One region of the Halomonas terrestris genome, then DNA from elsewhere that is predicted to be linked to it. Evidence: predicted binding sites of a transcription regulator. Region 1 holds the regulator's gene; each other region holds the start of a gene.
The links. The regulator sigma-54, encoded in region 1, starts transcription at its own class of promoters, with help from an activator protein. The targets are predictions, from matches to a motif close to TGGCACNNNNNTTGCTNT.

Region 1 (10,611 bases):
GCATGACACAGGCTTTCGATGCCGCCACCCAGCAGGCCCTGCTGGAGAGCCGCGCCCAGTCGGCGCTCGAACTGGCCAGGCAACTGGGCGCCGACGCCTGCGAGGTGGGGGCCAGCGTCGATCAGGGGATCGGCGTCAGCGTCCGCGAGGCAGAGGTGGAGACCGTGGAGCTCTCCCGTGACCAGGGCATCGCCGTCACGGTCTATGTGGGCAAGCGCAAGGGCAGTGCCTCCTCCACGGATGCCGGCGAGGCCTCGATCCGTGCGGTGGTGGAGAAGGCAGTGGCCATCGCCTGCCATACCGGGGAGGATCCGGCCGCGGGCCTGGCCGACGCCGAGCTGATGGCCCGTGAACTGCCGGATCTCGATGTCCATCATCCCTGGGAGCTGAGTACCGAGCAGGCCATCGACCTGGCCCTCGCCTGCGAGGCCGCCGGGCGCGGCACGGCCGGTATCCGCAGCTCCGACGGCGCTTCGCTCTCCAGTGGCGAGGGCGTGCGGGTCTATGCCAACAGCCATGGCTTCCTGGGCAGCCAGCGGGGCAGTCGTCACTCGCTCTCCTGCATGCTGATCGCCGAGGACGAGGGGGGCATGCAGCGCGACTACGACTACACCAGTGCGCGGGATCCGCGGGATCTGGCCGCGCCCGAGGCGGTGGGGGCGAGTGCCGCGCGGCGCACCCTGCGCCGGCTCGGCGCCCGGCGTCCCGCGACCGGGCGGCTGCCGGTGCTGTTCGACCCGACCCTGGCCAGCGGGCTGGTCGGACACCTGATGAGCGCCATCGCCGGCGGCGCCCTCTATCGCCAGGCCTCCTTCCTCTGCGACCGTCTGGGCGAGTCGCTCTTCCCCGAGTGGTTCAGCCTGCAGGAGAAGCCCATGGAGCGCGGTGCCATGGCCAGCAGCCCCTTCGACAACGACGGGGTCCAGACCCGTGACAATGTCTTCATCGAGAACGGCCGCCTGGCCAGCTACATGCTCTCGGCCTACAGTGCCCGGCGACTCGGCATGCAGTCCACCGGCAACGCCGGTGGGGCGCGCAACCTGCGCATCTCCGCCCCTCTGGAGAGCCAGGAGGCGCTGCTGCGCCGCATGGGGCGCGGCGTGCTGGTCACCGAGCTGATGGGGCAGGGGGTCAACGGCGTGACCGGCGACTACTCCCGCGGTGCGGCGGGCTTCTGGGTCGAGGACGGCGAGATCCGGTACCCGGTGGAAGAGTTCACCATCGCCGGCAACCTCGAGGGGATGTTCAAGGGGCTGGCGGGGGTCGGTGACGACACCGATACCCGCGGCAGCATCCATACCGGCAGCTGGCTCATCGATGAGATGACCGTCGCCGGCGCCTAGGCGTCCTCCTCGAAGCGGGCCTCGAAGAGCGCCTCGATGGCGTCGAGGGTCGCCTCGGCGTCCTCGCCCTCGGCACTGATGGTCAGCTGGGTACCGCAGGGGGCCGCCAGCATCAGCAGCGACATGATGTTGGCAGCGTCGGCCTCGCGACCGGCGTGGGACACGGTGACCCGTGCCTGGAAGGGCTGGCAGCACTGCACCAGCTTGGTGGCCGCCCGGGCATGCAGGCCGCGCCGATTGGTCAGGGTGAGCTTGCGTTGCGGCACGCCTCAGGTTCCCTCGTCCGCGTTGTCGGCCCTGGACGTCGGGAGCAGGGGGAGGGTGTCGTGGATGCCCAGCTCGCGATGGCGGAGCCGCACGCTGGGGTGACGTTCGGCGAGGTGCCGGGCCAGCCTCTCGGCCAGGTAGACCGAACGGTGCTGGCCGCCGGTGCAGCCGATGGCGACGGTGAGATAGCTGCGATGGCTGGCCTCGTACGCGGGTAGCCACCGCTCGACCCAGGCCAGGATGTCGTCATGCATCTCGCCGACGATGGGGTAGCCGTCGAGGAACTCGATGATCGAGGCGTCACGTCCGGTGTCCTGCCGGAGCCGGGGATCCCAGTAGGGGTTCGGCAGGCAGCGGGCGTCGAAGACGAGGTCGGCGTCGAGCGGCACCCCGCGCTTGAAGCCGAAGGACTCCACCGTCAACGTCAGCTGGTCGGCCCGGTGGCTCCCCACCTGGTCACTGATGCGCCGGCGCAGTTCATGAACCGAGAGGCGCGAGGTGTCGATCACCAGGTCGGCCAGGTCACGGATCTCGGCCAGCGCCGTCTCCTCGGAATCGATCGCCTCGGCCAGGGTCATGTCGCTGCCCCGTGTCAGCGGGTGGCGCCGGCGGGTTTCCGAGTAGCGCTCGAGCAGGATGCGCGCATCGGTGGTGAGGTAGATCACCTGGCCGTCGATGCCGCGGGCGCGGACCTCCTCCAGCAGGCTGGGGAAGCGTTCGAGCGCATGGGGCAGGTTGCGGGCGTCAATGCTCACCGCGATCGAGGTGTGGGGGGAGTGGTCGCTGCTGAGTTCGTCCACCAGCGGGCCGAGCAGCATGGCCGGCAGGTTGTCGATGGCGTAGTAGCCGAGGTCCTCGAGCGCCTGCAGTGCGATCGACTTGCCTGAGCCGGATCGGCCACTGATGATCACGAGCTGCATGGCGGGTCTCCTGGTCGTGTGGCTGGCCGGGTGGCCCGGTGAGGGGCGATCAGCCCGAGGACTGTCGTCGGATCGCCTCGATGAGCCGCTCATGCAGCTCGCGCTGGCTGGCGCTCTTGCGCAGCCGGCCCCGGGTCTCGGCATCGTTCATCACGCCTGCGACCTGGGCCAGCAGCGCGAGATGGGCCTCGTCGGCCTCCTCCGGCACCAGCAGCACGAAGATCAGGTCCACCGGCTCGCCATCGACGGCATCGAAGTCGATGGGCTCGGCCAGCTTCAGGAAGCCGGCGATGGGCGCCTTGCAGTGAGGATCGCGGGCATGGGGGATGGCGACACCATTGCCGATCCCCGTGCTGCCAAGCCGTTCGCGGCCGATCAGGCGGCCGAAGACTTCCTGGCTGTCGAGACTCGGGGTGTTCTGGGCGATGAAGGTGCTGAAGAACTCCAGCACCCGCTTCTTGCTCCCCCCGGGCACCCCGAAGAGGGTGCGCTCGGGGGGCAGGATGGCTTCGAGTGTCATGGTGGATCAGCGGGCGCCGGCGCCCTGGGCGCGGGCCTGGACCTTCTCCTTGTGCTTGACGAGCTGGCGGTCAAGCTTGTCGGCGAGGGCGTCAATGGCGGCGTACATGTCGCCGTCCATGGCCTCGGCATGCAGATCGGCACCGGCGGCATGCAGGGTGCAGGCGGCCTGTTGCCTCTCCTTCTCCACGGAGAGCGTGACCTGCACGGTGGTGATGTTGTCATAGTGGCGTTCCACGCGAGTGAGCTTCTCGTTCACATAGTCACGCAGGGCGTCGGTCAGTTCCACATGATGGCCGGTGATGTTGACTTGCATGACACGCTCCTTCGTCCTTCGGTTGGTGCTTCGATTGTAACCCTTTTTCCTGCCGTGCAAACCCCCTGTGGAGGGCGTTGCACCCGACCGCTGATGCGGGTCATGCAAGGGATCGGAATTCCATCGCTGGAGGGGCGCTCACGCCGGGGTCCGGGAATCATCTCAGCCGCTTGCGCTCGCTGGAGGAGGGGATGCCCATGGCCTCGCGGTACTTGGCCACCGTCCTGCGCGCCACCTTGATGCCGGCCTCGTCGAGCAGGGTCACCAGCTTGCTGTCGGAGAGCGGCTTGCGCGGCGGCTCCTCCTGGATCAGCTTGCGCAGCCGGGCGCGGATCGCCGTGCTCGAGTGGGCATCGCCATCGCCGTTGCCGACCTGGCTGGAGAAGAAGTACTTCAGTTCGAAGACGCCGCGGGGGGTATGGATGAACTTCTGGGTGGTGACCCGCGAGATGGTCGATTCGTGCATCTCCACGGCCTGGGCGATGTCGGCCAGTATCAAGGGCTTCATCGCCTCCTCGCCCTGCTCGAGGAAGTCGAGCTGGCGGGCCATGATCTCGCGCCCCACGCGCAGCAGGGTGTCGTTGCGGCTCGAGAGGCTCTTCATCAGCCAGCGCGCTTCCTGCAGGTGATCCTTGAGGAACTGGTTGTCCTGGCTCTTGTCCGCGCGGCGAATCAGCGCCGCATAGTCGGGCTGGATCCGCAGTCGCGGCAGGGCCTCGGGGTTGAGCTCCACCTGCCAGCCGTGCCGGTCGTGGCGAGCGACCAGGTCGGGAATGACGTAGTCGCTGCCGGATTCCGAATAGCGACTGCCCGGCCTCGGGTCGAGTGAGCGGATCAGGGCGATGACCTCGTCGAGGGCGTCGTCGTCGAGGCCCAGGCGGCGCTTGAGCAGGCGTCGGTCGTCGCCGGCCAGTGCCTCGAGGAACTGGCGGACCAGGCGGCGCGCCTGGGGCAGCAGCGGGGTGTCGTCGGGCAGGACGGCGAGCTGCAGCATCAGGCATTCCCGCAGGTCCCGGGCGAAGATCCCCGTGGGCTCGAATTGCTGCAGCCGCAGCAGTACCTGCTCCACCTCGCGGCCCTTGAGCCCCTCGAGGCCCTGGCTCCTGAGGCCGTCGCGCAGTTCGTCGAGGGACTGGCCCAGGTAGCCGGCACCGTCCACGGCATCGATCAGGCTCTCGGCGATGTGCCGCTGGCGTTCGTTCAGGTCGGTCATCGCCAGTTGCCAGGCGAGATGACCCTGCAGGCTCTGGCCATCGGCCTGGCGCTCGAAGTCGGGGCCCTCGCCGCTGCCGGCGGGCGTGCCCAGGTCCTGGTAGGTGTCGGACCAGTCGCTGTCGACCGAGAGCTCGTCGGGGATCTCGCTGGCCCAGTCGTCGTCGGGCGTCTCGCTTGTCTCCTGCTCGCCGAAGTCATCGTCGAGCTCCAGCATGGGATTGGCTTCCAGCGCCTGCTGGATCTCCTGGCGCAGGTCCAGGGTGGAGAGCTGCAGCAGGGCAATGGCCTGCTGCAACTGGGGGGTCATGGTCAGTTGGGTGCCGACGCGAAGTTGCAGGGATGCTTTCATGGCCACGAGAGGTGTGTACTCATTCGCCGGAAAACCTCACCCTAGCCCGCCGGGGGTCGTGTTGCAAGTCGTTTATTAGCAAAAAGCGTGCCAACGGCAATTTTCATGCCGTCACATAATATCGGCATTCTTGTCATAAGGTTACAATGGTGTTTCAGAGGCGAAAGTCCTCGCCGAGATACACTTCGCGTACCCGCTGGTTGGCGAGGATCGCCTCGGCGTTGCCCTCCGCGATGATCTGCCCGTCGCCGACGATGTAGGCGGTATCGCAGATGTCGAGGGTCTCGCGCACATTGTGGTCGGTGATCAGCACGCCGATGTCGCGTGCCTTGAGCTGGCGGATGATGCCCTTGATCTCGCCCACCGAGATGGGGTCGACCCCGGCGAAGGGCTCGTCGAGCAGGATGAAGGCGGGCTCCATGGCCAGGGCCCTGGCGATCTCCACCCGCCGTCGTTCGCCGCCGGACAGGCTCATGCCGAGATTGTCACGGATGTGGGTGACGTGGAAGTCCGCGAGCAGCTCCTCCAGGCGAGCCTGGCGGCCGGCGCGATCGAGGTCGCGGCGGGTCTCGAGGATCGCCATGATGTTGTCGGCCACCGAGAGCTTGCGGAAGATGGAGGCCTCCTGGGGCAGGTAGCCGATGCCGGCCCGGGCCCGCTCGTGCATGGCCGCCCTCGACAGGTCCTGCCCATCGATGTGGACCTCGCCGGCATCGGCGCGCACCAGTCCGACGATCATGTAGAAGGAGGTGGTCTTGCCGGCGCCGTTGGGTCCGAGCAGGCCGACGATGCTGCCCTGGCCGATGGTCAGGCTGATGTCATGCACCACGCGGCGACGCTTGTAGCTCTTGGCCAGGTGGTTGGCGCGAAGTGTCTTCATGTCGTCCCTTACTGCTCGGGCTGCAGGGTCATGCGTACGCGCTGTCGCTCCTCGACACCCTCTGCCTCGGCGCGGGCCTGGACCACGCGGCGATCGAGGAAGTACTCCAGGTAGCCGCCATCGAAGGTGTCGCCGCCCTGGTGCAGCTCGGCGCGGTCGATGAGCTCCACCCGTCGCTCGGCGACGTAATAGACGATGGTGCGTCCCCAGCCGCGCACCAGCGGCTCGTCCGGCGCGGGCTGCTGCTCGATGTAGGCGCGCTCGCCGGTGGCGATGGCGTGGGAGAGTTCGCCGGCAGCGTTGCGGCGGATCTCGACCCGGTCACCGGTGAGATGCATGCTGCCCTGCCGGATGTCCACGTCACCGGTGTAGATGGCGGTGCCGGCTCGGTCATCGAGATCGAGCCGATCGGCCTCCACCTCGATCGGGGCGCTGGCGTCGCCCTCCAGGGCCAGCGCCGGGGTCGTCGCCAGGGCCATGGCCATGCACGCCAGGCCGAGCAGTGCCGGGAGCAGCGGGGGGGCGTGGGACAGTCGCTTCATGGCTCGGGGTCCTCGTCGGTGTCGGGGTGCGTCTCGGGGGGATGGTGGCCCCGGACATTGTCTGTCAGGCGGGCGCGATTGTCATGGATCCAGGCATCGAAGCGCTCGCCGCTCATGCGCTGGGGAGGCTGGCGCAGCAGTGCCGGGGTATCGCTCCAGGCGTGACCGGTGTCGGCATCGAAGTGGAGGATGTCGGTGTCCAGCTGCCAGCGCTCCTCGGGGGCGTGCAGGCGGGCGTCCCCGGACAGGGTCAGGGGGTTGCCCCCGGCCCCCAGGGTGCCGATCTCGCCATGGCCGAACCAGGTGCGCCCCGAGCTGTCGATCAGTCTCGCCTCCGGGGTCTGCATGCGCGTGACGTCGTCGTGGGGGGTGTGCACCAGGCGTGGCGTGACGAGGCGCTGGTGGGCCCGGCCCTCGGCGTCGAAACGGGTCAGGCGGGCCCCCTCGAGGAAGTAGTCGGGCTCCCCGGCCTCGTCGCGGGGCACCGGGCCGGGTTCGCGCACGCTGCGCTGGTCGAGCAGGGCGAGCACCCCGCCGAGTGCCAGCAGCAACAGCAGCAGCCAGATCCGGAACGAGGGGCGCGGCAGTCGCAGCGCCATGGCGTCAGTCGGCCCCGTGGAGATAGGTGTCGATCACGGCATCCCAGTGCCCCTGGGCCTGCAGCAGGGTGTCGCAGATCTCGCGCACCGCGCCGTGGCCGCCGGCACGCTCGGTGACCCAGTCGGCATGCTTGCGGATATAGGAGGGCGCGCCCGGCACGCTGATGCCCACGCCGGCACGCTTGATGGCACCCACGTCGGGCATGTCGTCGCCGCAGTAGGCCACCTGGTCCAGCTCGAGGTCGAGTTGGCGACACAGTTCACGCAGCCTGGGCAGTTTCTTCTCGACGCCCTGGTAGACATGCTTGACGCCAAGGGCGGCGGCGCGACGGCTCACCATGGGGGAGTCGCGACCGGTGATCAGCGCGACCTCGAGACCGGCGCGCTTGAGCAGCTTGATGCCATGGCCGTCCAGGGTGTGGAAGGCCTTGATCTCGATTCCGTCGGCCTGGAAGTAGAGGCGGCCGTCGGTGAGCACGCCGTCCACGTCCATGGCCAGCAGGCGTACACGGCGCAGGCGGTCCACCAGCTGGGTGTCGAGCAGAGGAGAATCGAGGGTCATGGGGGCTCCTTGGTTGAGAGGGGCGTCAGATCACGCCGCTGGCGAGCAGGTCGTGCATGTGCAGGGCACCGACCGGTCGCCCCGCGTCGTCGACCACGGCCAGGGCGGTGATGCGGTTGTCTTCCATGATGCGCACCGCCTCGGCGGCCAGGATATCGGCGGTGATCCGCTTGCCGGGGCGCGTCATGACGTCGTCGACGGTCAGGTCGGAGAGGTCCGAGTGCTGGTCGAGGGTGCGGCGCAGGTCGCCGTCGGTGTAGACGCCGGCCAGCCGCCCGTCGCCGTCGACCACGCAGGTGAAGCCCAGCCCCTGGCGGGTGATCTCCAGCAGGGCGTCGCGCAGCGGACTGCCCAGCGGCACCGAAGGCAGGCGGCTGCCCTGGTGCATCAGGTCGCCGACCCTCAGCAGCAGGCGCTTGCCCAGGCTGCCGCCGGGATGGGAGCGGGCGAAATCCTCGGCGGTGAAGCCGCGGGACTCCAGCAGCGCCACCGCCAGGGCATCGCCCAGGGCCAGGGACGCGGTGGTCGAGGAGGTGGGGGCCAGGTCCAGCGGGCAGGCCTCGCGTTCGACACCGGCGTCGAGGTGGGCCTCGGCGTGGCGGGCCAGGGTCGAACCCGGGCGGCCGGTCATGCTGATCAGCGGCGTGCCCATGCGCTTGAGGAGCGGCAGCAGGGCGGTGACCTCGGCGGTCTCGCCGGAGTTCGACAGTGCCAGCACCACGTCCCCCGGGGTGATCATCCCCAGGTCGCCGTGGCTGGCCTCGCCCGGATGGACGAAGAAGGCCGGTGTGCCGGTGCTGGCGAGGGTGGCGGCGATCTTGCCGGCGACATGGCCGGACTTGCCCATGCCGGTGACCACTACCCGGCCGGGGCAGGCCAGTATCAGCGAGCAGGCGCGATCGAAGCCCTCGTCGAGGCGCTCGATGAGGGCGGCAATGGCCTGCTGTTCCAGCTGCAGGGTGCGGCGAGCGCTGTCGCGCAGCGGCGAGTTCCCGGTGGGGTCGGTGTGTGTCGTCATGGCGGTGATTGTTGCCCGTTGCTGCGTTTCACTCAAGTTCATGGCCATCCGTTCAGCCTGCCGGCATGCCGGAGCCCTGGCCGGAGGCGGCGAGCCAGGCCAGGTAGCCGACATAGCCGAGTGCCAGCAGGGTGCCCGGCAGGCGGCCGAGCCGGCCGCGGCGCTGCCAGAGCAGCAGCATGCCCAGCGCCAGGGTCAGGGTCAGCATGACCCGATAGTCGCGCTCGCCTGCCGCCGCGTCGATGGGGCCGGGCGCCAGCATGCCCGGTATCGGCAGCACGGCGAGCAGGTTGAACAGGTTGGAGCCGATCACATTGCCGATGGCGATGTCGTGGTGGCGCTTCATGGCGCTGGCCACGCAGGCGGCGAGCTCCGGCAGGCTGGTGCCGATGGCCACCACCGTCAGCCCGATGGTCAGCTCGCTGACCCCGAGGCCGCGGGCGAGTTCGCTGGCCCCCCACACCAGGGCCCGGGAGCCGGCCACCATGACCATCAGGGTCATCACCAGCCACAGCAGGGCGCGGGTGAGGCGCATGTCGGGGATCTCGTTCACCTCGAGCGCGTCGGGAGTATCGGCACGGAACAGCCACCACAGGCTGAACACCAGCAGCAGGACCAGGAAGAGCGCGTCGAAGCGGCCGAGGATGCCATTGGCCAGGGCATAGCCGGCCAGGCCGGTGGCGCCGAGCAGCAGCGGCAGCTCGCGTCGCACCAGCGAGAAGCGCACCGGGATCGGGACCACCAGGGCGGTCACTCCCAGCACCAGGCCGATGTTGGCGATGTTCGAGCCCAGCGCATTGCCGGTGGCGAGGTCGGGGATCCCGTCCAGCGAGGCCATCACCGAGACCACCATCTCCGGTGCCGAGGTGCCCAGGGCGACGATGGTCATGCCCACCAGCAGGGTGCTCATGCCGGCCCTGTGGGCGGTGGCCGCGGCGGCACCGACGAAGCGCTCGGCGCTCCACAGCAGGGCGATGAAACCGAGCAGCACGGCGGTGAGGGGGACGAGCATGGCAGAGTGGGCCCTGGCCAGGTTGGAAGGGCGCCCATTAAACGTTCTCGCCCGGCCCGGTGCAAGCCGGCACCGTCGGTGGTGGCAAAATGGCGCGAGGTTAGGATACGATGTTCGATAATTCTTTCCAGGGACACGAGCCGATGAGCGACATTCCCTTCGTGGTGGTGGAGGGGCTGCATTTCTCGCGAGGCGAGAAGGAGATCTTCCGTGGTGTCGACCTGGAGATTCATCGCGGCAAGATCACCGCCATCATGGGGCCCAGCGGTACCGGCAAGACCACCCTGCTCAAGCTGATCGGGGGGCAGCTCCACCCGGATGCCGGCCGCGTGCGCATCGACGGCGAGGATGTCCATCGCCAGTCGCGCAAGGCGCTGTTCGCCATGCGCCGACGCATGGGCATGCTGTTCCAGAGCGGGGCGCTGTTCACCGACCTCGACGTGTTCGAGAACGTGGCCTTCCCGCTGCGGGTCCACACCGACCTGCCGGAGCCGATGATCCGCGACCTGGTGCTGATGAAGCTCGAGGCGGTGGGGTTGCGCGGTGCCCGCGAGCTGATGCCCTCGGAGCTCTCCGGCGGCATGGCGCGCCGGGTGGCCCTGGCCCGCGCCATCGCCCTGGATCCGGAACTGATCCTCTACGACGAGCCCTTCGTGGGGCAGGACCCGATCTCCATGGGCGTGCTGGTACAGCTGACCAAGCGGCTCAATGAAGCCCTGGGGCTGACGTCGGTGGTCGTGTCCCACGATATCAAGGAGACGCTGACCATCGCCGACTACGTCTACGTGATTTCCGACGGCCAGGTGATGGCCCAGGGCACCCCCCAGGGGCTCGACGTCGACCAGGACCCCCGGGTCAGCCAGTTCGTCCACGGCGAGCCGGACGGGCCGGTACCCTTTCACTATCCCGCGGTGGACTTCTTCACCGACATCCTCGATACGGGGGGGCGGCCATGATCGAGCGAGTCGCTATCCTGGGTCGCCGGGGCTGCGAGCTGCTCGAGGCGCTGGGCCGGGCGGGCGTCTTCCTCTTCCTCTCCGCGGTGGGCGTTCCCTCGCGAGAGGGCTGG
Region 2 (10,611 bases), on a different contig from region 1:
GATGGTCCTCGTAGTTGGGGCTGGCGATGGAGTAGGCCCGCATGAGCGGCTTGCCGTTCACCTCGAGGCCGATCATCACGAACTGGCCGTTCTTGAAGCGCAGGCTGCGCTCGCGGGTGGTGCGGAAGCTGAACAGGGTGTCGTTCCAGTGGTGAACGCTGAGCACCTCTTCTAGTGCGAATTTGCTCATGCCGGCTCCTTGATATTCGATATACGCATAGACACGCGGTTGAATCTTTGCCGACAATTCTAAGAGCCCGATGGATATCTGTTAAATGGATTGTATGGATAACACTTATCTATACTCCAGATATCCAACCCTGGAAGCCCCGCCATGCGCTATACCCTGCGTCAACTGGAAGTCTTCGTCGCCGTCGCCCAGCACGAGAGCGTCTCCCGTGCGGCCCGTGCCCTGGCCCTCTCCCAGTCGGCGGCCAGCACCGCCCTGGCCGAACTGGAGCGGCAGTTCGACTGCCAGCTGCTGGATCGTATCGGCAAGCGCCTGAAGCTCAACGCCCTGGGCTTCCAGCTGCTGCCCAAGGCGGTGGCCCTGCTCGATCGTGCCGAGGAAATCGAGGAGCTGCTGCGTGGCCAGCAGGGGGTGGGCTCGCTGGACGTCGGCGCCACCCTGACCATCGGCAACTACCTGGCGACCCTGCTGATCAGCGACTTCATGCAGCGCCACCCGGGGAGCCGGGTGCGCCTCTCGGTGCGCAACACCCGCGCCATCATCGACAGCGTGCGCCAGCATGAGCTCGACCTGGGGTTGATCGAGGGTCAGTGCGAGGACGACGACGTGATCACCCAGCCTTGGGTGGAGGACGAGCTGGCGGTGTTCTGTTCCCCCCGCCACCCCCTGGCCGGCGCCGGCAAGGTGGAGCTGGACCGGCTGCTGCGCGAGGCGTGGATCATGCGCGAACAGGGGTCCGGCACTCGCCTCACCCTGGAGCAGGCCGCCCGCCATCGCCGCGGGCGCTTCAATATCCTGCTAGAGCTGGAGCATACCGAGGGCATCAAGCGGGCGGTGGAGTCGGGACTCGGTATCGGCTGTGTGTCGAAGCTGGCCCTGCGCGATGCCTTTCGCCGCGGCAGCCTGGTGGCGATTCCCACCCCGGAACTCGACCTGAGCCGCCAGTTCAGCTTCATCTGGCATCGCCACAAGTACCTGGCCACCGGGATGCGGGAGTTCCTGAGGCTGTGCCGGCAGATGACCGAGGGTGTCAGGCGCAGCGACGAGATCGACCTGCCCCAGGTGCCATGAGCCGGAAACGGCGGGCCTGCCGGCCCGCCGATGGTGAAGGGAAGGCGACAGCGACGGGCCGCCTGGACCTCAGCGCAGGTCGCTGACGGCCTCCTGGATATCGCCGAGGCTGGCCTTGGAGAGGTCCTTGGACAGGGTGTGGATCACCAGCTTGGTGGTGGGGCCGTCGAGCTTGTCGCGCAACAGCCCCAGGAAACGCGGTGGCGCCACCATGATCAACTTCTCCATGGTGTTGTCGACCCTGGCCCGGTAGAGGCGCTCGGCCACCTCCTTGGCGAAGACGATGGCCTCATGCTGCGAGGCAGAGTTCTCCTCGCCGGAGGAGCGAGACGTGGTCGACATCGACTCGTGGACATCCGCGCCACGATCGGTCACCAGATCCCCCTCGTGTAGCCGCCCCGCGGCATGCAACAGACTGTCATGCTCTACCAGCTTGAGCGCATCACGGGTGAAGATCCGTGCCCGCGCTGCGTCCGCCACCACGATATAGGTTGTCATAGCCACTCCTCGATGCCGGTTGAATGGGCGAAGCCAAGGCTCCAGGCACACCGCGCCTTCGCCTCTCGTTCAACATTGGCAAGCCCTCCCTGCCCGGTCAACCCGATATCGGTTGTCGCAGGAGGTGACTGCAGCGCACGCCGAACTGGGGTAGCATCCCGACTTGCCGGTAAGGAGACCGGCTCGACTCATCATCATGATGTGCATCCACCGGGAGGACCCCCGATGCGACAGTTGCTGTTTCCCCACCGCCCACTGGCCCGCCGTACCCTGGTGACCTGCCACCTGCTGCTGCAGCTCGGCCTGCTCGTCGGCACCGCGCTGTGGCTGGCACCTCGCACGCCCTGGTTCGCGCCCCGCGGCTGGGAGGAGGCCTGGCCCGCCCTGGCCCTGGGTGGCGGTACCTGGCTGCTGGCCGCCGTCGGCCTGCGCCTGCTCGCCGAGCTGTGGCTGCTGCCCCACCACCTGGCCGGCCAGCGTCCCGGCTTCGCCCCGGGCGCCGTGGTCACCCGCTCGTTCGAGCGCCGCCCGGCGGTTCACGCCGACGAAGCCGCCTGGACCAGCGAGGCACGCCCGATCGAGGCCGGGGATGGGGTCCTCGGCAACGCCAGGGTGACGCGACCCGCCGAGCGACTGCGTCCCCGCGGCGCCAGCAACGAGCCGACCCTCGACCTGGCCGGCGGCAGCGTCGAAGCCCCCTCCTCCCGGGAGCCTCGACTCTAGCGGAGCCCCAGCGACGACGAGCCCCGACCTGGCCGGGGCTCGTCGTCATCGGCTGACGATGGCGCCTGTCAGTGTCCGAGGATCTGGCTGAGGAACAGCCGGGTACGCTCGGACTGCGGATCGTTGAAGAACGGCTCCGGGGCGTTCTCCTCGATGATCTGGCCCTGATCCATGAAGATCACCCGGTCGGCCACGGTCTTGGCGAAGCCCATCTCGTGGGTCACGCAGAGCATGGTCATGCCCTCGCGGGCCAGTTCGACCATGACGTCGAGCACCTCCTTGATCATCTCCGGGTCGAGCGCCGAGGTGGGCTCGTCGAACAGCATCACCTCGGGATGCATGCACAGCGAGCGGGCAATGGCCACCCGCTGCTGCTGGCCGCCGGAAAGCTGCCCGGGGTACTTCCTCGCCTGCTCGGCGATCTGCACCCGCTCCAGGTACTTCATGGCCAGGGCCTCGGCCTCGCGACGCGGCTTCTTCTGCACCCACATCGGTGAAAGGCAGCAGTTCTCCAGCACCGTGAGGTGCGGAAAGAGGTTGAAGTGCTGGAACACCATGCCGACGCTGCGCCGTATCTCCTCGATGCGCTTGACGTCCTCGGTCAGCGGAACGCCACCGACGACGATCTCGCCCTGCTGGTGCTCCTCGAGGTGGTTAATGCAGCGGATCAGCGTCGACTTGCCCGAGCCCGAGGGCCCGCAGATGACGATCCGCTCGCCGCGTTTCACTTCCAGGTCGATATCGCGCAGCACGTGGAAGTCGCCGTACCACTTGTTGACGCCGCGCATCTCGACCATAGGGGTCTCGGTGCCGGCCTGGGTTGCCTGTTCATTCATGTCATTCGTCCTCACCGCTTGTGGCCGGTGTGCAATTTTCTCTCGAGATACTGGCTGTAGCGCGACATGCTGAAACAGAAGATCCAGAACATGAACGCCGCGAAGACATAGCCCTCCAGCGCGAAGCCCAGCCAGCGGGAGTCCGACAGCGCCGCCTGGACGATGCCCAGCAGGTCGAAGAGCCCGATGATCATCACCAGGGTGGTGTCCTTGAACAGCGAGATGAAGGTATTGACGATGCCGGGGATCATCATCTTGAGCGCCTGGGGCAGCACGATCAGCCCCATGCGCTTCCAGTAGCCCATGCCCAGCGCCGCCGCGGCCTCCTCCTGGCCCCTGGGGATCGCCTGCAGGCCGCCCCGGATCACCTCGGCCATGTAGGCGCTCTGGAACAGGGTGATGCCGATGAAGGCGCGGATCAGGCGGTCGACGCTCACGCCGGTGGGCATGAACAGCGGCAGCATCACCGAGGCCATGAACAGCACCGTGATCAGTGGCACACCGCGCCAGAATTCGATGAACACCACGCAGAAGCTCTTGACGATAGGCATCTGCGAACGCCGCCCCAGCGCCAGCAGGATGCCGATGGGCAGTGCTCCCACCATGCCCACCACCGCCAGGATCAGGGTCAGGCTCAGGCCACCCCAGCGGTGGGTCTCCACCACGCGCAGGCCGAAGTGGCCACCGTAGAGCAGGAAATAGGCCAGCAGCGGGAAGCCCGCCAGCGTCGCCACCGCCACCCAGCGCTTCAACGGCAACCGCGGCAGCGCCAGCCAGGCGATGAGCGCCGCGAAAATGGCGAAGGTCAGGTTGACCCGCCAGATCTCGCTGCCGGGATAGAGGCCATAGATGAACTGGCCTATGCGTGCATTGATGAAGACCCAGCAGGCACCCTCCCGGGAGCAGTCATCACGGCTGGAGCCGATCCAGTCGGCGTCGATGAAGGCCCACTGGATCGTCGGCGCCAGCAGCAGGTAGAGCAGGTAGAGCCCCAGCAGGGTGAAGACAGTATTCACCGGCCCGCTGAAGAGGTTGGCACGCAACCAGGCCACGGGCCCGATGGTGCTGCGGGGCGCCGGACGCTCGGGAATCATCGTCTTGTTGTGAATCATGGCGCTCTCCTAGCGTTCCACCAGCGCCACACGGGCGTTGAACCAGTTCATGAACAGCGATACCAGCAGGCTGACGGTCAGGTAGACCGCCATGGTCATGGCGATGACCTCGATCGCCTGCCCCGTCTGGTTGAGCGTGGTCCCGGCGAACACCGAGACCAGGTCCGGATAGCCGATGGCGGTGGCCAGCGAGGAGTTCTTGATCAGGTTGAGGTACTGGCTGGTCAGCGGCGGGATGATCACCCGCATGGCCTGGGGCACGACCACCAGGCGCAGCACCAGGTTCTGCGGCAGGCTGAGCGCCTGGGCCGCCTCCGTCTGGCCATGGGGAATCGCCTGGATCCCCGAGCGCACGATCTCGGCGATGAAGGACGCCGTGTAGATGGAGAGCGCCAGCCACAGCGCCAGGAACTCGGGGATCACCGTGATGCCGCCGCGGAAGTTGAAGCCGCGCAGCTCCGGCACGTCCCAGGTCACCGGCACCCCGGTGGCCACCAGCACGAGCAGTGGCAAGCCGATGATCAGGCCCAGCGAGATCCAGCCTGCCGGCAGGCGCCGGCCGGTGGCCTCATGGCGACGCTTGTTCCAGATCATCAGGGCGATGCTGGCCACCACGGCGATGCCGATGGCCAGGGGGATCAGCCCGAAGCCCGATTCGAACAGCGGCTCGGGCAGGTAGAGGCCGCGCACGTTGAGGAAGACCACCTCGCCCAGCGAGAGGCTGTCGCGGGCAGCCGGCATGGCCCGCAGCACGGCGAAGTACCAGAAGAAGATCTGCAGCAGCAGCGGGATGTTGCGAAAGATCTCGATGTAGCCGCTGGCCAGCCGTGCGATCAGCCAGTTGGGCGACAGCCGGGCGATGCCGACGGTGAAGCCGATGAGGGTCGCCGCCAGCACACCGAGCCCCGAGACCAGCAGGGTATTGAGCAGCCCGACCACGAAGGTGCGGCCATAGGTGCTCTGCGAGGAATAATCGATCAGGCTCTGGACAATGCCGAAGCCGGCCGTGTTGCTCAGGAAACCGAAACCGGTGGTGATGCCACGGGCCGAGAGGTTGGCCTGGGTGTTGCCGATGATGTAGAGCAGGAATGCCGCCACGGCGGCGATCAGCACCAGCTGGAAGATCAGTGCACGCTTGGCACGGTCGCGCCAGAACGGCGGCTTGGGGCCCGCGGGACGGGCCTGGGGTCGAACGGACATGGAAGGACTCTCCGCCTGGATCCGTCAAGCAGGTATCAGGCCCCGACCCGGGATGGCCGGGTCGGGGCGAAGCGAGGATCGAGGCACCGGGTCACCGGTGCCCCGGCGGTCACTCAGCGGATCGGCGGAGCGTACTGGATGCCGCCGTCGGTCCACAGGGCGTTGACGCCACGCTCGATCTCCAGCGGTGAGCTCATGCCCACGTTGCGCTCGAAGCTCTCGCCGTAGTTGCCGACCTGCTTGATGATGTTGTAGGCCCAATCGGCCGGGAGGCCCATGCCCTCGCCGTAGTTGCCGTCCTGTCCCAGCAGGCGGGCGATGTCGGGATCCCCGGACTCGAGCATCTCGTCGACATTGTCGCTGGTGATGCCCATCTCCTCGGCATTGAGCATGGCGAACAGCGACCACTTGACGATGTTGAGCCACTGGTCGTCACCCTGGCGAACCACCGGGCCCAGCGGCTCCTTGGAGATCACTTCGGGGAGGATCACGGACTGGTCCGGCTCGGAGAGCTGGATGCGCAGGGCGGCCAGCTGGGAGGTATCGGAGGTCAGGACATCACAGCGTCCCGCCTCGTAGCCGCCCACCGTCTGCTCGGAGGTGTCGAAGACGATGGGGTCGAACTCCATGTCGTTGGCACGGAAGTAGTCGGCCACGTTGAGTTCGGTGGTGGTGCCGGACTGCACGCAGATCGCCGCCCCATCCAGCTCCAGGGCGCTGGAGAGTCCCAGGTCGCGATTGACCAGGAAGCCGATGCCGTCGTAGAAGGTCACGCCGGTGAAGTTCAGCCCCAGGGTGGTATCGCGGGTGGTGGTCCAGGTGGTATTGCGCGACAGCACGTCCACCTCGCCGGACTGCAGGGCGGTGAAGCGCTCCACCGCATTCAGCGAGATGTAACGCACCGCCTCGGCATCGCCGAACACCGCCGCGGCCACGGCACGGCAGACGTCGACGTCCAGCCCCTGCCACTCCCCCTGGTCATCCGGCGCGGAGAAGCCCGGCAGGCCATCGCTGACCCCGCACTGCACGGCGCCCCGCTCGAGGGTGTTGTCGAGTGTCTCGGCAGACGCCGCCGTGGCCGCCCCCAGACCCAGCACTGCCGTGGAAGTCAGCAGCAGCCACCTGTTCTTGTTGTTACGCATAGAGTGTGTCTCGCAGGTTGTTGTGGATTCGGTAATGCATGCATCAGCATGTGCCAGCACCTTAGCAAGGATCGTTCCACCAACGGGATAGGGCAGGCGAAACTCTCATTCAACGGTCAAGCCGGAGAAAATCCGGCTCGACCGGCCGCACCAAGCCAGTGCCGCTGCCACACCTCAGCGCACTGGTGGTGCGTACTGGATGCCGCCTTCTGTCCACAGGGCATTGAGACCACGGGCGATGTTGAAATCGGACCCAGCGCCGACATTGCGCTCGAACACCTCGCCGTAGTTGCCCACCTGCTTGATGATGCTGTAGGCCCAGTCGGCCGGGAGGCCCATGCCCTCGCCGTAGTTGCCGTCCTGTCCCAGCAGGCGGGCGATGTCGGGATCCCCGGACTCGAGCATCTCGTCGACATTGTCGCGCGTGATGCCCATCTCCTCGGCATTGAGCATGGCGAACAACGACCACTTGACGACGTTGAACCACTGGTCGTCGCCCTGCCGCACCGCCGGGCCCAGCGGCTCCTTGGAGATCACTTCCGGCAGCACCACGGCGCTGTCCGGGTCGGCCAGCTGCATGCGCTGTGCATGGAGCTGGGAGGCGTCCGAGCTGAGCACGTCGCAGCGTCCCGCCTCGAAGCCGGCGATGGACTGCTCCGGCGAGTCGAAGACCACCGGTTCATACGCCATGTCGTGGACGCGGAAGTAGTCGGCCAGGTTGAGCTCGCTGGTGGTGCCCGACTGGGTACAGACCGCCGCACCATCCAGCGCCAGCGCGCTCTCCACACCCAGGTCGCTGGCCACCATGAAGGCCTGGCCGTCGTAGTAGCTCACCCCGGTGAAGTTGACCCCCAGGGTGGTGTCGCGGCTCGAGGTCCAGGTGGTGGTCCGCGACAGCACGTCCACCTCGCCGGACTGCAGGGCGGTGAAGCGTTCCACCGAATCCAGCGGCACGAAGTGCACCTTCCCGGCATCCCCCAGGGCCGCCGCGGCGATGGCCCGGCAGACATCGGTATCCAGGCCGCGATAGGTGTCCTCGTCGTCCAGTGCCGAGAAGCCCGGCTGGGCAGCATTCACTCCGCAGCGCAGCTGATCGCGCTCACGCACCTCATCCAGGGTCGTGGCCTGGGCCAGCAGCGGCCCCACCAGCACCAGGGCACCCACGCCCCATGACAATCTGCTTCGCATCTCGTGTCCCTTCGTCTTGTTGGCAAGGATCAGCGGGCCCATGGCACCGCTTCGGTGCAGCATGGTCCATTCCATCGGCAAATGCGAAATTCACTTCGGTCGCTTCAGGACCACGACCCGGGGAGGGGAAACGGGAGTGCCGGGGCGCCGGTCAGGAGTCGGCGCACCGCGGGGTTCGGCGCAAGGCGTGCAGCACCAGGAGGGCGAAGGCCGCGCCCAGGCCGTTGGCGAGGATGTCCCACCAGTCGCCACCCGTGCGTCCGGGCACCGGGATCTGGGCGTACTCGACGGCGATGCCGTAGAGCACGACGACAGCGAAGGCGAACGGCAGGCGCACCCCGGCGAGGCCGACCAGGCCGGCGAGACCGGCGTAGCCGACGAAGTGATTGGCCTTGTCCCAGGGCAGGGTCTCGGGCATCTCGCTGCCGGGGGCGAGGCTGCCGATGGCGATGAGAAGGGCGGCCACAACGGCCAGCGCCGCCCAGGGGCGGCGCCACTTTCCCTCCTCGACCCGGGCCAGCCGCTGCCACCACTCAGCCATGCTGGATCTGGCGATGATAGGCCGGGCTCAGCTCGTGCAGGGCCTCCATGAAGGCCGTGACATGGTCCGGATCGGTGAACTGGTTGATCCCGTGGCCCAGGTTGAAGACATGCCCCGGCCCCGCCCCGAAGCTGTCGAGGGTGCGCGCCACCTCGGCGCGAATGGCCGAGGGGCGTGCGAACAACACGTTCGGGTCGAGGTTGCCCTGCAGGGCAACGCGATGCCCGACCCGGGCACGGGCCAGGGAGAGCTCCGTGGTCCAGTCCAGGCCCAGGGCCTCGGCACCGGCGGAGGCCATGTCCTCGAGCCACTGGCCGCCGTTCTTGGTGAACAGGATCACCGGCACGCGCCGGCCCTCGTGCTCGCGGATCAGCCCGGCGACGATCTGCTCCATGTAGCGCAGCGAGAACTCCAGGTAGGCCGGCGTGGAGAGCACGCCCCCCCAGGTGTCGAAGATCTGTACGGCCTGGGCACCGGCCCGGATCTGGGCATTGAGGTAGTCGGTGACCGCCTCGGCCAGGGTGTCGAGCAGCTGATGCATGGTGTCCGGCTTGTCATAGAGCATGGTCTTGACGTGACGGAAGTCCTTGCTCGAGCTGCCCTCGACCATGTAGGTGGCAAGCGTCCAGGGGCTGCCGGAGAAGCCGATCAGCGGCACGCGACCGTCCAGCTCACGACGGATGGTGGAGACGGCCCGCATCACGTACCCCAGGTCGCGCTCGGCATCCGGTGCGCTCAGTGCCTCGACATCCGCCGTGGAGCGCACCGGCTTGCGGAACTTGGGCCCCTCGCCGGTCTCGAAGTAGAGCCCGAGCCCCATCGCATCGGGGATGGTCAGGATATCCGAGAACAGGATCGCCGCATCCAGCGGGTAGCGCTCCAGCGGCTGCAAGGTGACCTCGCAGGCGAGGTCGTGATTGCGGCAGAGGTCCATGAAGTTGCCGGCCTCGGCGCGGGTAGCACGGTACTCCGGCAGGTAGCGGCCGGCCTGACGCATCATCCACACCGGCGTGCGGTCCACCGGCTGACGCGCCAGGGCGCGCAGAAAGCGATCGTTCTTGAGTTCCATGCGGGCGGTCATCCACGGAAAATGTGGGCCTCATTGTACCCGATCATCGGCAACCGGACACCGCGACTTGGGGCGACAACCGTGAGCCCGCCGCGCCTTCCTGCTAGAATGGCGCTCCACCTGCCGGCACTGCCGTGGTCTGACACCGAGGTTACCCGTGACGATCCGATTCATCGCCTCCTCCCGGCTGCCCACCCCCTGGGCCACCTTCACCATGCATGGCTTCGAGGACGAGGCCACCGGCAAGGATCATATCGCCCTGACGCTGGGCGACGTGGCCGACGGCGAACCGGTACTGGGACGCGTGCACTCCGAGTGCCTGACGGGGGACGCGCTGTTCTCGATGCGCTGCGACTGCGGCTACCAGTTGCAGGAGGCGCTCAAGCGCATCGCCGACGAGGGCCGTGGCGTGCTGCTCTACCTGCGCCAGGAGGGGCGCGGCATCGGGCTGCTCAACAAGATCCGCGCCTACCACCTGCAGGACCAGGGGGCCGACACCGTGGAGGCCAACGAACGGCTCGGCTTCGGTGCCGACCTGCGCCGCTATGACATCTGCGTGCCGATGCTCGAGCACCTGGGCGTCGCATCGCTCCGACTGATGACCAACAACCCGCGCAAGGTCGACGCCCTGACCAGGGCCGGGGTCACCGTGGCGGAACGAGTTCCGCTGACCACGGGTCTCAATCCTCACAACGAGCAGTATCTGTCCACCAAGGCCGGCAAGCTCGGCCATATGATGGTACTCGGCGACTTCACCCAGGCCAGCGACGTGGATATCGAGCGCAAGCCCTGAACCCGAGCCCGAGGTCGTGACGATGCCCGATCATGGAGGAGGCTCCCGATGACTCACGCACCACCGGAAGGCGAGCATCCCTACAGCGTCGTCGAGGAGCTGCTGCACAGCATCAGCCATGGCATCGGCGCGCTCCTCAGCCTGGCCGGGATCACGGTGCTGATCCTCCTGGCCAGCCTGACCGTCCAGGTCGATCCCTGGAAGATCGTCGGCATCAGTCTCTATGGCGCCTGCCTGGTGCTGCTCTA
Region 3 (10,611 bases), on a different contig from region 1:
CCTTCTGCACCAGCTTGTTGGGGGGCAGGTTGTGGATCGGCTCGCCGCGCAGCAGGATCTCGCCCTGGTTGACGGTGAGCAGGCCGAATACGGCCTTGAGCATGGTCGACTTGCCGGCCCCGTTGGGGCCGACGATCACGCCGATCTCGTCGGCCTCGATGGCCATGTCCACCCCGTTGAGGATGTTCATGCCGCCGTAGCCGCCGTGCACGTCGCGTGCTTCGAGTAATGGCATCGGTGGTTCCCTGCGTAATGACGGTGTTCTTGTTATCGGGGCGCCGTCAGGCGGCGCCGGCGCCCCTCAAGCGACGTTGGAGCCGAAGTAGGCCTCGATCACCCGGGGGTTGTTCTGGATCTCCTCGATGGTGCCCTCGACCATCACGCTGCCCTGGGCCAGCACGATCACCGGGTCGCAGAGCCGCGCGATCATGTCCATGTCGTGCTCGATGACCAGGAAGGTGTAGCCGAGCTCGCGGTTGAGGCGTTCGATATTGCCGACCAGGTCGCCCAGCAGGGTGCGGTTGACCCCGGCGGCGATCTCGTCGAGCAGCACCACCCGGGCATCGGTCATCATGGTGCGGCCGAGCTCGAGGAGCTTCTTCTGCCCGCCGGAGAGGTTGCCGGCCAGTTCGTTGCGCACGTGGTGCAGGCCGATGAAATCGATCACCTCGAGCGCCTTGCGGCGTACCTCGGCCTCCTGCAGCGACACCAGCGAGGGCTTGAACCAGGCATCGAACAGGCTCTCGCCGGCCTGGTGCGGCGGCACCATCATGAGGTTCTCCAGCGCGGTCATCTGGGAGAACTCGTGGGCGATCTGGAAGGTGCGCAGGAGTCCCTTGTGGAAGAGTTCGTTGGCCGGGCGGTTGGTGATCTCCTCACCGTCGAGCAGGACCTGGCCGCTGTCCAGCGGCAGGGCGCCGGCGATGATGTTGAAGAGGGTGGACTTGCCGGCCCCGTTGGGGCCGATGAGCCCGGTGATCGAGCCCTCCTCGACCTGGATCGAGCAGTCGTTGATGACCTTGAGGCCACCGAATGCCTTGTGGACGTGTCGAACGTCGATGATGGCTGCCATGTCCCGTTCCGTTGTTGTTGGGTAGCGAGGCCCGGTGCTGCCCGGGCGTGCGTGTCGAGGGCCTCCCTCGCGGGGCCGTGCCGAGGGTCACTGCTCCTGGCTGTCCTCGACCAGGAAGGTGCGCCCGGCGGCGAAGGCGCCGACGATCACCAGCGCGCCGATGGCCGGGATCAGGTAGCCCTCGACCTGCGGGATGCTGCGCAGGAAGACGAAGGCCACGGCGGCCGGGGCCACGAAGCGCACCAGGAAGCGCCAGATGCCGAACCAGGTTTCATTGGTGCGCATCTCCTTCATCACCTCGGAGTGGGTCAGGGCCCAGCCGGCGAACAGCGCGATCAGCAGGCCGCCCAGCGGCATGAAGATGTTGGTCAGCAGTTCGATGACGTCGAAGGCGCTGCGGCCGAACAGGGCATGGAAGAGGGTGCCTTCGGCGTAGATGTTGAAGCTGACCACGGTGAGCAACCCCAGCGCCCAGCTGGCCGTCACCATGAGGGTGACGGCCTGGGGGCGGGTCAGGTCGAAGCGCTCGACCAGGAAGGCGGCCACCGGCTCGATCAGCGAGATCGACGAGCTGATGGCGGCCCCCAGCACCAGGATGAAGAAGACCCCGCCGACCAGGGCGCCGAAGGGCATCTCGGCGAAGGCCAGCGGCAGGGTGACGAACATCAGGCCGGGGCCCTGGCCCGGGCTCAGGTCGGCGCCGAACACCAGCGAGAAGATGGCCAGGCCCGCCACCATGGCCACCGCGGTGTCGACGATGGCGATGGCGATGGCGGTGCGGGTCAGCGAGGCATCGCTGGACATGTAGGCGCCATAGGCCATGATCGCGCCCATGCCGAGGCTCAGGGTGAAGAAGGACTGGCCCATGGCCTGCAACCAGCCCTCGAGGCTGAGGTCGGCGAGGTTGAAGGTGAACAGGAAGCTGGCGGCGGCGGCGAAGTTGCCATTGCTGATGCCGTAGAAGAGCACCAGGAGCAGGATCACGAACAGCGCCGGCATGAGGATGCGCAGGCTGCTCTCGATGCCCTTGTGGATGCCCATGCCGACGATCAGCCCCGAGGCGATGATGAACAGGGTGTGGTAGAGGGTGAGCAGGGCCGGCGAGGCGAGCAGGGCGTCGAAGCCGGCGCCGATGGTCTCGGCATCGGCACCGGCCAGGGAGCCGGTGAGCATCTGCCAGGTGTAGTGGATCGCCCAGCCGGCGATCACCGAGTAGAAGCTCAGGATCAGGAAGGCCGAGGAGGCGCCCAGCCAGCCGATCGATTCCCAGGCCCGCGAGGTGTTGTGGGTGCGGGTCAGGTGGCGCATGCCCATGATCGGGCTCTGGCGGCTGTTGCGTCCGAGCATGGTCTCGGCGATCAGGATCGGGATGCCGACGGCGAAGATGGTCAGGGCGTAGACCAGGATGAAGGCACCGCCGCCGTTCTCGCCGGTGAGGTAGGGAAAGCGCCACAGGTTGCCCAGGCCGACCGCCGAGCCGACGGCGGCCAGCAGGAAGGTGCCCTTGTGTGTCCAGACGTTGTGCGTGCTCATGGGGGTTCCGGATGGTCTCTGTCGGGCCTCGTGGGCCCTGGCCTGGTCTCTTGGACCAGCGCATCGAGTCTCGGGTAGATCGAGTCAATGGCGCCAACTTTGCGACATTTGCCTGCCGCCTGGCTAGTGGGCCATCGTTTAGGATGCGTTTAGGATGCCCTATGGTATCGCGCCGGGGGATCAGGCCGGCTCGTCGTCGTCCTCGCCGGCGCCGGGCTGGGGCTCCAGGGCGCGGCTGGCGTCGGGCAGGCGCACGGTGTCGCCCAGGGCGAGCTTGCCGTGGGATTTCTTGCGTCGGCCGTTGTCGGCCGAGATCAGCGCCACGACCTCGCCGATGCTGGTGCCCTCCACGTAGGCCTCGACCCTGACCCGCACGATGGCGCCCTCGTGACGGGCCGAGAGAACGTCGCCGGGCCCCGGGTCCGAGTGACCCGAGGGATCCCGCTCGAAGTGGTGCATGACGCTGTCGGTGCCGGGGTCGTCCCAGTCCACATGCTTGTGCATGGTGCAGCCCTCCCGTGATGCGCGGGGTGGTCATGGTGTCCCGCTCCACTGAGCCTAGCCGAGCGCACGGGAATGCCAAGCCGATCGAGCTGGCCGCGAAAGCGAGAAGCCCACCTGGCGGCGGGCTTCTCGGCGGTGCGAAGGCTTACTTCTTGCTGGCGCGCTTGCGCTCGTTCTCGGTGAGGTGCTTCTTGCGCAGGCGGATATGGTTGGGGGTGATCTCCACCAGCTCGTCGTCGTCGAGGAACTCGATCGCCTGCTCCAGGGTGAACTTCACCGGCGGGGTCAGCACGATGTTCTCGTCGTTGCCCGAGGCGCGCATGTTGTCGAGCTTCTTGCCCTTGGTGGGATTGACCACCATGTCGTTGGCGCGGTTGTTGATGCCCACCAGCATGCCCTCGTAGACCTCGGTGCCGTGGTCGATGATCAGCTTGCCGCGCTCCTGCAGGGCGTAGAGGGCATAGGCCAGGGCCTTGCCGGGGACCATGGAGACCAGCACGCCGTTGCGACGCTCGATGGAGGCGTCGGGCTTGAGCGGGCCGTAGTGGTCGAAGCGGCTGGTGAGGATGCCGGTGCCGGAGGTCAGGGTCATGAACTGGCCGCGGAAGCCGATCAGGCCCCGGGCGGGAATCATGAAGTCCAGGCGCACGCGGCCCTTGCCGTCGGGGTTCATGTTGGTCAGCTCGCCCTTGCGGTAGCCGAGCTCCTCCATGATGGCGCCCTGGTGCTGCTCCTCGCAGTCGATGATCACCTCCTCGTACGGCTCCTGCTTGACGCCGTCGATCTCGCGGATGATCACCTCGGGGCGGCCCACCGCCAGCTCGAAGCCCTCGCGACGCATGGTCTCGATCAGTACCGAGAGGTGCAGCTCGCCGCGGCCGGAGACCTTGAACTTCTCCGGGGAGTCGCCCTGCTCGACGCGCAGCGCCACGTTGTGGATCAGCTCCTGCTCGAGGCGATCCTTGATGTTGCGGCTGGTGACGAACTTGCCGTCCTTGCCGGCGAAGGGCGAGTCGTTGACCTGGAAGGTCATGGAGACGGTGGGCTCGTCCACCGACAGCGGCGGCAGCGCCTCGACGGCGGCCGGGTCGCACAGGGTGTCGGAGATCGCCAGGTCGTCGATGCCGGTGATGCAGATGATGTCGCCGGCACTGGCCTTGTCGGTCTGCACGCGCTCCAGCCCCAGGTGGGTCATCACCTGGCCGACCTTGCCCTTGCGGGTGGTCCCGTCGGTGCTCACGACCACCACCTGCTGGTTGGGGCTGACCGCGCCGCGCTTGATGCGGCCCAGGCCGATGACGCCGACGTAGCTGTTGTAGTCCAGTGCCGAGATCTGCATCTGGAAGGGGCCGTCGAGCTCCACCTTGGGGGGGTCGACGATGTCGACGATGGCCTGGAACATGGGGGTCATGTCCTCGGCCAGCGCCTCCGGCTCGGGGCCGGCGATGCCGTTGAGGGCCGAGCAGTAGATGATCGGGAAGTCGAGCTGCTCGTCGGTGGCGCCGAGGTTGTCGAACAAATCGAAGATCTGGTCGATGACCCAGTCGGGGCGCGCGCCGGGACGGTCGATCTTGTTGACCACCACGATGGGCTTGAGGCCCTGGTCGAAGGCCTTCTGGGTGACGAAGCGGGTCTGCGGCATGGGGCCGTCGACGGCGTCGACCAGCAGCAGTACCGAATCGACCATCGACATCACGCGCTCGACCTCGCCACCGAAGTCGGCGTGCCCCGGGGTATCGACGATGTTGATGTGGTAGTCCTGGCCATCGGGGGCCTGCCAGCGGATCGCGGTGTTCTTCGCCAGGATGGTGATGCCGCGTTCCTTCTCCTGGTCATTGGAGTCCATGATGCGCTCCTGCCCCTCGGCCTTGCGGTCCAGGGTGCCGGACTGGCTGAGGAGCTTGTCGACCAGGGTGGTCTTGCCGTGGTCGACGTGGGCGATGATGGCAATGTTGCGAAGTTTCTCGATCACGACGCGATCCTGCTGGGAAAAAGTGGGGACGCATTATAGGGGCAGGGCGGTGGCCCCTGCCAGCATTGTCAGCGGTTATCTCACGATACGACGGGCCCGATGCGGGAATTCAGTGGCTTGGAGAAGGCCGGGATGGTCTCGTTGTCGGGACGATCGGCCCCGTCGGCCCGTGCGGGGCCGACACGCGGGCGACGTTTCAGGCCTGGCCGATGGCCAGCCGCTGCTTGACCCGGCCGAAGGCGTCCAGGGCGAGTTCCAGGTCGTCGCGCTCGAACGCCGCCGACATCTGGGTGCGGATGCGGGCCTTGCCCTTCGGCACCACGGGATAGGAGAAGGCGGTGACGTAGACGCCCTCCTCGAGCAAGGCCTCGGCGAACCGGCCGGCGAGGGCGGCATCGTCCAGCATCACCGGCACGATGGGGTGCTCGCCGGGCAGCAGCGTGAAGCCCAGCCGCTCGAGGCCGGCGCGGAAGAAGGCGGTGTTCTCCTCGAGCCGGGTGCGCAGTCCGGTGGACCCGCCGGCCAGCTCTAGTGCCTCCAGGGCCCCGGCCACCACCGGCGGGGCGACGGTGTTGGAGAACAGGTAGGGGCGCGAGCGCTGGCGCAGCAGCTCGATCACCTCGCGGCGACCGCTGGTGTAGCCGCCGCTGGCGCCGCCCAGTGCCTTGCCCAGGGTGCCGGTGGTGATGTCGACACGGTCCATGCAGCCCAGGCGCTCGTGGGTGCCGCGCCCCCCGGCACCGAGGACGCCGGTGGCATGGCAGTCGTCGAAGTGCACGAGTGCCCCGTGGCGCTCGGCCAGGTCGCAGATCGCGTCGAGCGGGGCGATGTAGCCGTCCATGGAGAAGACGCCGTCGGAGGTGATCAGCTTGAAGCGGGCGCCGTCGCGGTCGGCGGCCTGCAGCTGGGCCTCGAGGTCAGCCATGTCGCGGTTGCGGTAGCGATAGCGCCTGGCCTTGCTGAGCCGGATGCCGTCGATGATGCTGGCGTGGTTGAGCTCGTCGGAGATGACGGCGTCCTCGGCCCCCAGCAGTGTCTCGAACAGCCCGCCGTTGGCATCGAAGCAGGAGGGGTAGAGGATGGTGTCCTCGGTGCCCAGGAACTCGCTCAGCCGCTGCTCCAGCTGCTTGTGCAGGGTCTGGGTGCCGCAGATGAAGCGCACCGAGGCCATGCCGTAGCCCCATCGCTCGAGCCCTTCCCTGGCGGCGGCATTCACCGCCGGGTGCTGGGCCAGGCCCAGGTAGTTGTTGGCACAGAGGTTGAGCACCTCGCGCCCCCGTTCGATCGCCACATGGGTGCCCTGCGGCGAAGTCAGCAGGCGCTCGTGCTTGGTCAGGCCGGCCGACTCGATGGCGTCGAGCTCGCGGCGCAGGTGGTGTTGAAAGTCCCCGTACATCACGTCACTCCCAGTTCAGAACGACCTTGCTCGCCTCCCCGACCAGCATGGCATCGAAGCCCCGCTGGAACTCGGTGTGGGGCAGGCGATGGGTGATCACCGGCGAGATGTCGAGCCCGGAGTCGACCATCACCGACATCTTGTACCAGGTCTCGTACATCTCGCGCCCGTAGATGCCCTTGAGGGTCAGCATGTTGAAGATCACGGTGTTCCAGTCGATGGCGATCTCCTCGGTGGGGATGCCGAGCATCGCCACCTTGCCGCCGTGGCACATGTTGGCCAGCATGTCGCGGAAGGCGGCAGGGCTGCCGGACATCTCGAGGCCCACGTCGAAGCCCTCGCTGAGCCCCAGTTCACGCTGCACGTCGGGGAGCTTCTCGTGGCGCGCGTCGACCGTGCGGGTGGCGCCCAGGCGCCTGGCGAGTGCCAGGCGCCCCGGGTTGAGGTCGGTGACCACCACGTGGCGCGCCCCGGCGTGGCGGCACACCGCGGCGGCCATGGCGCCGATGGGACCGGCGCCGGTGATCAGCACGTCCTCGCCGAGCAGGTCGTACTGCAGGGCGGTATGCACGGCATTGCCCAGCGGGTCGAACAGTGCCGCCACGTCGAGGTCGATGCCCGGCCTGTGCTCCCAGACGTTGGACATGGGCAGGGCCACGTACTCGGCGAAGGCGCCGGGGCGGTTCACGCCGATACCGCTGGTATGGGCGCAGAGGTGGCGACGTCCCGCCAGGCAGTTGCGGCAGCGGCCGCAGACCACGTGGCCCTCGCCGGAGACGACTTGCCCCGGATGGAAGTCGTTGACGTTGGAGCCGATCGCGACGATCTCGCCGACGAACTCGTGGCCGACCACCATGGGCACGGGGATGGTCTGCTGCGCCCAGCTGTCCCAGTTGTAGATGTGCACGTCGGTGCCGCAGATGGCGGTACGCTTCACCCGGATCAGCACGTCATTGATGCCGATGTCCGGCTCCGGAACCTCTTCCAGCCACAGGCCCGGTGCGGCCTCCCGCTTGACCAGCGCTTTCATGGTCATCCCCCTGGCTGTCGTGGTGTGTCGTGGCCCGTGGCGATCTGCCGCGAGGCGTGCGGTACGCAAGGCTACCTTCCAGTATCGCAGAATCTCACGCTTCGCAGGCTGGCGGGCAAGGGTCAGCTCTCGCCGGTTCGCGAAGCCCCCGGACGTTTCCAGGAGGCGGCGGCGGGGGCCTGGCGGTCACCCCGGGCAGCGCCGGGGTCGCACGGCCCGGGCCTGCACCCGGGCCTGGCAGGCATGCAGTCGCTCCAGCAGTTCGGGCAGGGCCGCGGCGCCCAGGGCAGGGTCGAATCCCCCGATGCGATCGAACCACTCGCGTGCCACGCACAGGCCATCGGCGGGAGGCGAGCGTGACAGCCGTTGCCACAGGCGAAGCAGGGGGTGTCGGGGGCGCGAAGGCAGGACCAAGGCATCCCAGCCGCGGTGCTCGGGCGGCTTGGCGACACAGGCCAGCCAGTCTCCGGGCAGGGGATGGGACGGGGCGGGAAAGACCAGGAGCTTCCCCTGGCTGTTTGCCACCGCGGCATTGAGGCGACTGCCCAGGGGCTCGCCCGAGCAGGGGAAGAGGCGGGCGTCGAAACGGCGGGCCAGTCCGGGCAGGCGCGTATCACCGGTATCGTCGACCAGCAGCAGCTCGCTACGGATGTCCCGGCGCTGCAGCTGCTCTCGCAGCACCGCCAGGCGCCGGGGGAGTCCGGCCCCCGTCGAGCGGGCATCGAGGAAAATGCTGCAGGTGAACATGCTCGGGCGCGCTCCGATGGACACCAGGGTATGGCGCCGGAGCGAATCGCGGGAGGGGGGTCCCAGACCGGTGCCGTGATGTAAAAGAGTGTAGCTTTTGGTTGTTTAGCGTTTCAATGCGTTTCCAGGATGATATTCATGGAGCGAGGGCAGGACATCTGCCCTGCCGTGGCATGAGTCGTTCCCTCAGGGGGGGTTGATCTCATTTATGCCCCAGCCTGGTGCATCACGGCATCGTCATGCACCAGGCGCGTGCGAGTGCGGGGCGCCAAGTGGCTCCCGGGAAGGAGTCACGGCCGCCATGGTGCAGGCTCCCCTCCCTTTATGATTGGAAAATGCAAGTAAAATCATTCTGTTGTGTCTTTGTCACGTCATGGTGGTGCAACTCTGGCACGCTGCCTGCATTGTATTGGGCAGCGCCATGCTCGTGCATGGTGGCCGTGGGCAGCCAGCCTGCCGCGTGCTACAACATTTGCTGGAACCAGCCAGCGCCAGCGGATCATCATCCAAACGTACCGAGCCAAGCTCACAGTGGAGGACATCATGTCTGCCAAGACTCTCGCCCTGATTGAAGAAAACGACGTCAAGTGGGTCGACCTGCGCTTCACCGACACCCGCGGCAAGGAGCAGCACGTCACCATCCCCGCCCGTGACGTCGACGAGGAATTTTTCGAGAACGGCCAGATGTTCGATGGCTCCTCCATCTCCGGCTGGAAAGGCATCAACGAGTCGGACATGATCCTGCGCCCGGAGGACGGTACCGCCTACCTCGATCCCTTCACCGAGGATGCCACCCTGGTGCTGCGCTGCGACATCATCGAGCCGGCCACCATGCAGGGCTACGAGCGTGACCCGCGCTCCATCGCCAAGCGCGCCGAGGCCTACCTGCAGTCCACCGGCCTGGGCGACACCGCCTTCTTCGGCCCGGAGCCCGAGTTCTTCATCTTCGACGAGGTGCACTGGAAGTCCGACATCGAGGGCTCCATGTACAAGATCACCTCCGAGGAGGGCGCCTGGTCCACCGATCGGCCCATCGAGGGCGGTAACCTGGCCCACCGTCCGCGCGTCAAGGGCGGCTACTTCCCGGTGCCCCCGGTGGACAGCTTCCACGACATCCGCGGTGCCATGTGCAACACCCTGGAGGCCATCGGCCAGAGCGTCGAGGTGCATCACCACGAGGTGGCCAACGCCGGCCAGAACGAGATCGGCGTCAAGTTCAACACCCTGGTGAAGAAGGCCGACGAGGTTCAGGAACTCAAGTACGTGATCCACAACGTGGCCCACGCCTACGGCAAGACCGCCACCTTCATGCCCAAGCCGCTGGTCGGCGACAACGGCAGCGGCATGCACGTGCACCAGTCCTTCTGGAAGGAGGGCGTCAACCAGTTCGCCGGTGACGAATATGCGGGCCTCTCCGAGATGGCGCTCTACTACATCGGCGGCATCATCAAGCACGCGCGTGCCCTGAACGCCTTCGCCAACGCCTCCACCAACTCCTACAAGCGCCTGGTGCCGGGCTTCGAGGCGCCGGTGATGCTGGCCTACTCGGCCCGCAACCGCTCCGCCTCCATCCGCATCCCCTACACCGCCAGCCCCAAGGGCAAGCGTGTCGAGCTTCGCTTCCCGGACCCGACCGCCAACCCCTACCTGTGCTTCGCGGCGATGCTGATGGCCGGCATCGACGGCATCAAGAACAAGATCCACCCCGGCGACGCCATGGACAAGAACCTGTACGACCTGCCGCCGGAAGAGGGCAAGGCCGTGCCCACCGTGGCCCACAGCCTCGACCAGGCCCTGGAGGCCCTGGACCAGGATCGCGCCTTCCTGACCGAAGGCGGGGTGTTCACCGATGACATGATCGATGCCTACATCGAACTCAAGATGGAGGATGTGGAGCGCATCCGCATGACCACCCATCCGATCGAGTTCGACATGTACTACAGCTGCTGATGGCGCCCGCCGCGCCGTGGATCGGTAGCGGCGCCGGCTCGTTGAACGCAGAAGGGGTTCCGCCATGGCGGAACCCCTTTCTTATGTACACTATCCAAGGGACAGGTTCGGGATGCCAAATGACAGGCCGTGCCGCCAGGCCGGCCACGATGCAGGGGAATCCGTATGAACAAGGCACTCGCAGTGCTGGCGCTGGGGCTCTCGGTGAGCCTGGTGGCCCAGGCGCAGACCATCTATCGCACCACCGACGCCCAGGGCAACGTGGTCTTCACCGACAACCCGGAGCGTGGCGGCGAGGAGGTCGAGCTCGCCCCCCTCACCGTGGTGCCCTCCCGGGAGGAGGTGCGGGCAGCCCCGCCCCGGGACGAGGGCCGCGCCCCGGTGGCCTCGCCGGGACAGCCCTTCAT

Region 2: a site for sigma-54 is predicted at 6,834-6,851, ahead of ACOMD9_RS20110 (amino acid ABC transporter substrate-binding protein). Genes of this name have one in related genera too.
Region 3: a site for sigma-54 is predicted at 8,643-8,660, ahead of glnA (glutamate--ammonia ligase). Genes of this name have one in related genera too.

Annotation. Positions count from the first base shown of each region.
Region 1 is NZ_JBMHFZ010000023.1:19,722-30,332, forward strand. Features, by position in the region: gene pmbA (metalloprotease PmbA) at 3-1,343, shown strand; gene ACOMD9_RS17955 (HPr family phosphocarrier protein) at 1,340-1,609, opposite strand; gene rapZ (RNase adapter RapZ) at 1,613-2,530, opposite strand; gene ptsN (PTS IIA-like nitrogen regulatory protein PtsN) at 2,580-3,050, opposite strand; gene hpf (ribosome hibernation-promoting factor, HPF/YfiA family) at 3,057-3,365, opposite strand; gene ACOMD9_RS17975 (RNA polymerase factor sigma-54) at 3,523-4,935, opposite strand; gene lptB (LPS export ABC transporter ATP-binding protein) at 5,084-5,809, opposite strand; gene lptA (lipopolysaccharide transport periplasmic protein LptA) at 5,818-6,351, opposite strand; gene lptC (LPS export ABC transporter periplasmic protein LptC) at 6,348-6,950, opposite strand; gene ACOMD9_RS17995 (KdsC family phosphatase) at 6,955-7,512, opposite strand; gene ACOMD9_RS18000 (KpsF/GutQ family sugar-phosphate isomerase) at 7,538-8,530, opposite strand; gene ACOMD9_RS18005 (calcium/sodium antiporter) at 8,583-9,542, opposite strand; gene ACOMD9_RS18010 (ABC transporter ATP-binding protein) at 9,686-10,498, shown strand; gene mlaE (lipid asymmetry maintenance ABC transporter permease subunit MlaE) at 10,495-10,611, shown strand, end outside.
Region 2 is NZ_JBMHFZ010000032.1:3,085-13,695, reverse strand. Features, by position in the region: gene ACOMD9_RS20145 (ferredoxin--NADP reductase) at 1-190, opposite strand, end outside; gene ACOMD9_RS20140 (LysR family transcriptional regulator) at 335-1,261, shown strand; gene ACOMD9_RS20135 (host attachment protein) at 1,331-1,804, opposite strand; gene ACOMD9_RS20130 (hypothetical protein) at 1,985-2,482, shown strand; gene ACOMD9_RS20125 (amino acid ABC transporter ATP-binding protein) at 2,551-3,279, opposite strand; gene ACOMD9_RS20120 (amino acid ABC transporter permease) at 3,330-4,430, opposite strand; gene ACOMD9_RS20115 (amino acid ABC transporter permease) at 4,440-5,630, opposite strand; gene ACOMD9_RS20110 (amino acid ABC transporter substrate-binding protein) at 5,744-6,772, opposite strand; gene ACOMD9_RS20105 (amino acid ABC transporter substrate-binding protein) at 6,947-7,960, opposite strand; gene ACOMD9_RS20100 (VanZ family protein) at 8,112-8,501, opposite strand; gene hemE (uroporphyrinogen decarboxylase) at 8,494-9,570, opposite strand; gene ribA (GTP cyclohydrolase II) at 9,728-10,363, shown strand; gene trhA (PAQR family membrane homeostasis protein TrhA) at 10,412-10,611, shown strand, end outside.
Region 3 is NZ_JBMHFZ010000011.1:63,271-73,881, forward strand. Features, by position in the region: gene ACOMD9_RS12105 (ABC transporter ATP-binding protein) at 1-235, opposite strand, end outside; gene ACOMD9_RS12110 (ABC transporter ATP-binding protein) at 302-1,072, opposite strand; gene ACOMD9_RS12115 (sodium-dependent transporter) at 1,160-2,605, opposite strand; gene ACOMD9_RS12120 (hypothetical protein) at 2,786-3,109, opposite strand; gene typA (translational GTPase TypA) at 3,255-5,081, opposite strand; gene kbl (glycine C-acetyltransferase) at 5,278-6,477, opposite strand; gene tdh (L-threonine 3-dehydrogenase) at 6,482-7,507, opposite strand; gene ACOMD9_RS12140 (glycosyltransferase family protein) at 7,694-8,254, opposite strand; gene glnA (glutamate--ammonia ligase) at 8,798-10,204, shown strand; gene ACOMD9_RS12150 (DUF4124 domain-containing protein) at 10,370-10,611, shown strand, end outside.